Regions from separate parts of the Paenibacillus sp. PvR133 genome, predicted to be linked through region 1. Evidence: riboswitches for the same ligand, from Rfam matches in the RefSeq annotation. Region 1 holds a riboswitch; each other region holds the start of a gene.
What was found. Region 1 has a riboswitch for cobalamin ahead of JOE49_RS04930 (ABC transporter substrate-binding protein). Riboswitches for the same ligand answer to the same signal wherever they lie in the genome.
Positions count from the first base shown of each region.

Region 2: another riboswitch for cobalamin. It lies ahead of metE (5-methyltetrahydropteroyltriglutamate--homocysteine S-methyltransferase); the one in region 1 lies ahead of JOE49_RS04930 (ABC transporter substrate-binding protein).
Region 3: another riboswitch for cobalamin. It lies ahead of JOE49_RS12510 (ABC transporter substrate-binding protein); the one in region 1 lies ahead of JOE49_RS04930 (ABC transporter substrate-binding protein).

Region 1 is NZ_JAFIBS010000001.1:1,119,357-1,121,621, forward strand. Features, by position in the region: gene JOE49_RS04930 (ABC transporter substrate-binding protein) at 1-932, opposite strand, end outside; cobalamin riboswitch at 1,150-1,353, opposite strand; gene JOE49_RS04935 (nucleobase:cation symporter-2 family protein) at 2,036-2,265, opposite strand, start outside.
Region 2 is NZ_JAFIBS010000001.1:914,798-917,062, reverse strand. Features, by position in the region: gene metE (5-methyltetrahydropteroyltriglutamate--homocysteine S-methyltransferase) at 1-1,114, opposite strand, end outside; cobalamin riboswitch at 1,275-1,470, opposite strand; gene nrdG (anaerobic ribonucleoside-triphosphate reductase activating protein) at 1,647-2,144, opposite strand; gene JOE49_RS04020 (anaerobic ribonucleoside triphosphate reductase) at 2,141-2,265, opposite strand, start outside.
Region 3 is NZ_JAFIBS010000001.1:2,849,571-2,851,835, reverse strand. Features, by position in the region: gene JOE49_RS12515 (FecCD family ABC transporter permease) at 1-240, opposite strand, end outside; gene JOE49_RS12510 (ABC transporter substrate-binding protein) at 237-1,244, opposite strand; cobalamin riboswitch at 1,453-1,646, opposite strand; gene JOE49_RS12505 (histidine phosphatase family protein) at 1,769-2,265, opposite strand, start outside.

The sequences.
Region 1 (2,265 bases):
ATCGATGTGCGCGGAATCAGGCTGTCCACCACCTTACGGTTCGCCGCATCCTTGAATACTGGCGATTCCATATTGTACACGATCATATGGGTGCGCAAGGAGGGAGCCGACAGCACTTGTAACTTGTCATTCTTTTTCAGTACCTCTGCATTATCAACCGGAATATCCGTCGCCACGTCCACCTCGCCGGATTGCAGCGCCATCAGGCGCGAATTCCCATCCGTAATGAACTTCATCGTCGCTTCAGCCAGTCGTGCCTTCTCGCCCCAATATCCGTCATAACGCTCTACGACCAAGGATTGGTCCTTGTTGAATGCTTTGATTTTAAAGGCGCCTGTCATCGCTGGGTAACTCTGCTCATCTTTCATCGATGCCACATCCAGTACAATCGTCGATGGATCAGCTAGATTGGACACCAGCGCCGCGTTCGGCTGGTTTGTCGTGATTTTCAAGGCCAGCGGGCCGCTTACATCAATTGACTTCACATTCAGTAAATCCTTTGCCAGATGGCTTTTCTCGATAGAGCGCAGCAAAGACGCTTTTACACCTGCTGCATCCATACTCTTTCCATCATGAAAAGTGACTTTATCCTGCAAGCTGAACGTCCAAACTGTAGGACTATCCTGCTTCCACTCCTTTGCCAGCCAAGCCACAGGCTCCAGCTTTTCATTCAAACGTACCAGTGTCTCACCTGCACCGGATCGCATCACATCCCAGCTATTATCTCCGTGCGGGTCAACGCCTGACGGTTTCCATGTATACGCCATTATCAGCTTTTTACCTGTCGCTGTTTGTTGTGCTGACGCGTTTTCACCTTTGCCGGAGCTATCCGACGTCTTATTGCTGGCACATCCCGAAAGAGCCATAACTGCCAGCAACAGCATCACCCCTGTACATATCAACCATGAACGCCTACTACGATTGCTAATCATTCAAAGAATCCCCCTCTATCTTGTAAAATCATATAAACCTAACGCAAAACGCGAAAAAAGCATTCCGGACCACTTGATCAGCAGTCAGAAATGCTTTCATTATAAAATGTCAAAACTCACCTCGAAGCCAACTCCAAAAACATAGAAGGGATCAGATCGGTTTCAGACATTCCGTATGCAGCACGCCTAACCACCTCCCCAGCATCCCGTGGGTCTGACAGTGATGTCAAAACAGGCAGGTCTCCTGACTCCAGGCGCATCTTTCAGGCCTTCCCGGTTCTTCACAGTTCCAGTGGCTGTTCTGAAAGCTCCAGCAGTATCCTGCTGATGCCTGTATACAGTGGCGGGTCCGTGTCGGAATCTACCGAACTTCCCTTTTAAGTGAACACGCTCAACAACTATCCACATGGTCTCAACAAAACCCCGTACATAGAGTCGTCCGGCTCACACCTGTTTTCTTCCTTTATTTCTTTCCATTACGATCTTATTTTGTTGTCACAGGCTTGTCAATAAATGCTGCACAATAGTTTAAATTTGAACGATAAGAAAGAAACAAGACATAACCTTCAATTGCGTGCACGCAATTGAAGTGTTAAAATTAGGTATAGAAATAACCACCGTGTCCGTATACTAAAAAGAGCCTTCGCCGCGCCAACGGCAAAGACTCTTAGGACTTGAAAGGCTGTGGATCACCCACGGCGCGCTGCATAACTAATGGTTAATGCAAACGAAACCCACCGTTAGGGGCCAACCTAATTACGCGGTGGGTTTTCGCTTGTTCCGAAATTTCCGACGTAGCCAGCGATAAAGTTTACGAATGCTAAACACCAGGCTTAGTAACGTAACCATCCAACGCAACACATCGTAGCACGATACAAGTGTGACCATCGGCTTCACCCCCTTTCGGGAAGCTGCACCGTGGTCCGAAAACATCCACCACTATTCAAAATCCATAATTTAGATTATATCATGCCTCTTCCTACCACTCTAGCAAATTCTTCTAGCGTATAAACTGGAAAACACACCAAATTAGAGCTACCCATTTCATCCCGCAGCTTCATCTATATGTCCCCAGACGGCAAGGGTTTATTTATCCCTAATCATCAAACCTTCTGTGGAACCTCCTGAACCGTCACGCTTTTGACCGATTCGCCCTGTTTTCTTGTCAAAACGATGTTCAAGACAATCGCTGTAATCGAGCCCGAAACGATACCATTTTGCAACAGCATTTTAGCAAAGCTCGGCAGCTGGTCGAACATTTGCGGCAGAACGGCAGAGCCTAGGCCCACGGCAATGCTGCATGCTGCGATCAGCAGATTGCTTTCCTTCCGCA
Region 2 (2,265 bases), 200 kb from region 1:
TCAGGACGGCGATTTCCTCCAGCTTTTCATCGGCAAAGGCCAGCGCTTGCACCAGCTCCTTGTCCAGCTTGTGCTCTGCCTCCAGACTGACTGGCACATGCAGCAGACTGCATGATGGCTGTACGATAAGCTGTGCGGCAGTGGTTTGTTCTGCTAACTGACCCAGCAGGGCAGCCACAGCGTTCAGGTCGCTTCGCCATATATTGCGCCCGTCAATAACCCCAGCGCCCAGCGTTTTTCCTTTAGGGAAGCCATGCTGCAATATATGCTGAAGATTTTCGCCATCATCATACACAAAATCAAGACCCAGCCCCTGTACCGGAAGTGCGGACAGACGCTCATAATGGTCCAGGCTGCCAAAGTAGGTTTGCAGCATTATATTCAAGGAGGGCGCAGCTTGAGTCAAAGCTTCATAGACTTCCTGAATAATGTCCAAATCCTCTGCCGGGAATGAGGTGGTTAGGACAGGTTCATCGATTTGGACCCACTGAACGCCTTCTGCCGCTAGTTCAGACAGGATACGGGTGTACAGTGGCAGGAAGCTTCGTACGATGGTGGCCAAATCCTTACGATCATAGCCTTTGGATAAGGTAACGAATGAATAGGGGCCGATGAGGACCGGTTTCCCATCAATGCCTAGTTCTTGTTTTGCTTCACGATAAGCCTGTAAGGGTTTATTTTCAGTGAACACCGGGACTGCGTTTGCCAATTCAGGAACGATGTAGTGATAATTGGTATTCATCCATTTGGTCATTTCACTGGCGGTTGCTCCCTTCTGTCCACGAGCGATCCCAAAATATACGGACAGAGGAACCGGACCTGCGGGACGATGGTTGAACCGTTCGGGTACCAGACCGAACATTACAGATGTATCCAGCATGTGATCGTAATAGGAGAAGTCTCCGACAGGAATGCGATCAATCCCCTTGTCACGCTGCTTGCTCAGATGCTCCAACCGTAATCTTTTCATCTCCGTCTGCAGTTCGCTTTCGTTAATGCTGCCGTTCCAGAAGCGTTCCAGTGCTTTCTTCCATTCCCGGTTTTCGCCGATACGCGGATATCCCAGATTACTGCTAATCAAGCCGGACAATTCAGGCCATTCAATAATGGACATGTACTTTTCCTCCTAGTGGGTAGCTGTTTTATTTTTACGTACCAAAAAAGGCATTCTTCCCCCAGAGTTAAAAATAAGTAGGGGAAAGAATGCCTCCGTGATTAAAAAATCAAAAATACGGCGACTGCTCTTAACACCTCCCTATCTTCCGTAGGTACTTGCGATGTTGTTAAAATAGGCAGGTCTCCTGACTTACGGATCATGACTCTCAGCATTCCTTCCCGGTCTGTGGACCAGTGGATATATGAACAGCTGAAAGTTCCCCGTTTACAGTGGCGGGACCGTGCCGGATTTGCACCGGCTTCCCTTTTAAGCCTGATCTGAATAGAACAGACACCTATCTCCAAGCTATGCGGTTAAGGTATGACGAATAATTATGCACTCGTATACTTGTTCACCATCATAAGTGAAACTTACAGGATGCGCAATAGAAACTCCAATGGAAACAGTTAGCTATATGAAAAAAAGACAAGCCTTACCCATGATGGGGACTTGTCTTAGATATATAGCATCTTGCCGGGTAAACTTCGCGTTAAGCCAATGAAACGGTATAGCCTGCCTGAATACTGGCTTTTACATCTACCAGACGCTGGTTGCGACTGCCCCGGAAGGGAAGGGTCAGGTCTTTTTGCTGTTCTACAAAACGACCATCCACAATCACATCGCACAAAAGCGCTAGCTCCTGTCGCTCCTGATCTGTGAGTAAATCTTCATAGACAAAGCCAGTATAAGCCCACACGGTTCTGTCGGGACAGGCCTCGCGGAAGTCACGCACAAATTGCGAGCATTCTGCTGCTGAGAAAAACGGATCTCCCCCGCAGAGAGTCAGTCCGTCCAACAACGGATTATCCATGATGTCACGAATGACTTCCTGTTGTCGTTGGGGTGTAAATGGCTCACCTGCACGGAAGCTCCACGACGCTGGATTAAAGCATCCGGGACAGGCATGACGGCAACCGCTAATAAACACGACAGTGCGCAGGCCGTATCCTTCGTTCAGAGATTCCGGAATGTAGCCACACAAATTCACTTATGTTTCACCCGGTCTCGAACTTCTGCCTGTTTTGCAGCATTAAAGCGAACGGTATAATCTCCTGTCAGATATCCGGTTACCCGACGTAAGCGCTGAAAGTGTGTATGCTCCTCATCTG
Region 3 (2,265 bases), 1.7 Mb from region 1:
CGCTGCTCCTACCAACATTCCCAGTAACACTCGTGGCAATCTGACCTTCAAAATAATTTGCTCTGAGGATGTATTCCAATCCGGTGTAAACGTATCGCCTAACCATGGAAGGTGGTTAACCAGAATGCCCGTGATCTGGCTGACCGGAAGCTTGGCCGAGCCGATGCCAAGACAGAGCAGTAGCGTCAGTAACAGCAGGACAAGACCTGTTCCTCCAAAGCCGATCAGTTTACGGTTCATTTGAAAATTTCAGGATACACGCCCTTGGCCACTTCCTTGAGACCTTCCGTTACGCGTGGACCCGGACGACTAATCAAATTATCATCCACGGCAAATACCCGGTTGTGGCGAACAGCCGATATTTGATCCCATCCACTGCGAGCTTTAATGATTTCGCCGAGCGTTTGACCAGTTTTGTCGTCCTTGACACTTTTGCTGTACAAAATCACGTCAGGGTTCGCAGCAATAATATTTTCCTCACTAATTTGGTACCACCCCTTCTGCGTGGCACCTACATTTTCGCCGCCCGCTAACGTGATCAGCTCGTCCATAAACTCGCCTTTACCAACTGTCCAGCCTGGTGAAAACTCGACGTATACCCGCAGCTTCTGCCCTTTACCGATATTTTTAATTCCTTCTTTCACTTCAGCTACATCTGCTCTCATCTTGTCAGTCACCGCTCTCGCTTCTTTCTGATGATCGGTGATTTTCCCATACAATTCGATGTTAGCCATGACATCTTCAACTGTCTTCGGTTCCGTTTTAAAAATCATAATTCCCATATCGCGCAGCTTGGTCGTAGCCTGTTCACTAAGTGATATCCCTGCAAAAACGACTTCCGGGTTAGCAGCAATGATCGCCTCTTCGTTCGGTTTCATAATACCGCCCACTTTAGGCTTTTTCGTAGCTGCTTCTGGGTAATCAGAGTAGTCGGAGACACCGACAATTTCCTTATCCAGCCCGATGGCGAACAGCGCCTCGGTTTCTGCCGGGGAGACGGAAACGATTTTATCCGGCGCTTTTTTGAATGTAAATTCCTGTCCTGTTGCATCCTTAACTGTGAGTGGGTAAACTGTTTTGCCCGGAGGCTCTTGTGCGGTTACGGTCTGTCCCGGCTGCTGTGAAGAAGTCTGGTTCTCTTTATTTTCAGCATTTTTCCCATTAGCTCCACATGCACTCAGCACAACTGCCAAAATCAGAACCAATAGACCTGTTGTCCAAACCTTTATTTTTTTTCCTGCCATGATTTGCACCCCTTCATAAAAAAATCGTTAAGAGCGTTACTTGAACATCATCAGATATCTTCTAAATCCAGCCTTCTTTTCCTATCAAAAAAACCCCGCATCCTCATATCAGGACACAGGGGTCACGTTAGCGCAGATCGTGCGCAGGCGGCAGCTTCTTTCCGCATGGACAGTCACTGCGAACACGTCATCCTTTCCTCGAAGGATTATGGTGACAGGCGGACGGGCAGGTATCCTGACTTATGGTAAAATGCATGTCCTGAAATTCTTTCATATGCTTAGTAGCACATAAAGCAGGACTAACGGGCATGTTTCCATTTACAGTGGCGGGACCGCGCCGGACTCACACCGACTTCCCTTTTAACAGCGCAGGCAAGGGAAACCATAGTTTCATCACGCTGCGCCGACCTCGTCTGCTGGATATTTGATGTAGTGGTAGTCAAGCCGTTCTTTTACTTGATGATTATAGGTTAAAAAGAGGCGGCTTACAACCCAAACAGCCTCTTTATCCGCTGGTGTCTAACCTAATGAGGAAGCATTTCTGCTATGTAATTGTGCCGTCCTGCCAGCCTCAATTGAATCCTAAATGCTTCTCCCGGCTTCGGATTCAAACTCCAAAAATCATGGCCCGGTATCAGCATGCAAGCTAACTGACGAATTACGCCACCATGCGTAACGACCAAAACAGAGGGTGGCGCAGCAGTCAAATCCATGGGTTGAACTTCCATAGCAACACGCCATTCATACAGAGAGTCAAGAAATTTCCGTAGACGATTCACTAAATCTGCCCAAGACTCTCCTCCAGGAGGGGTTATCCGTTGCGGCTCATCAATCCAAGCGCGATACAACGACACATCCTTGAGCATGTCATACGTTTTTCCATCCCACTCACCAAAATGAAGCTCTCGCAGACGTGGTTCCATCATAGGAGACATAGTAGATAGGGAACCTCCAGACGTCAATTCTGATTCCGGCACAATGATCTGCAAGGTCTGGCGACATCGCATTAAATCGCTGCAAT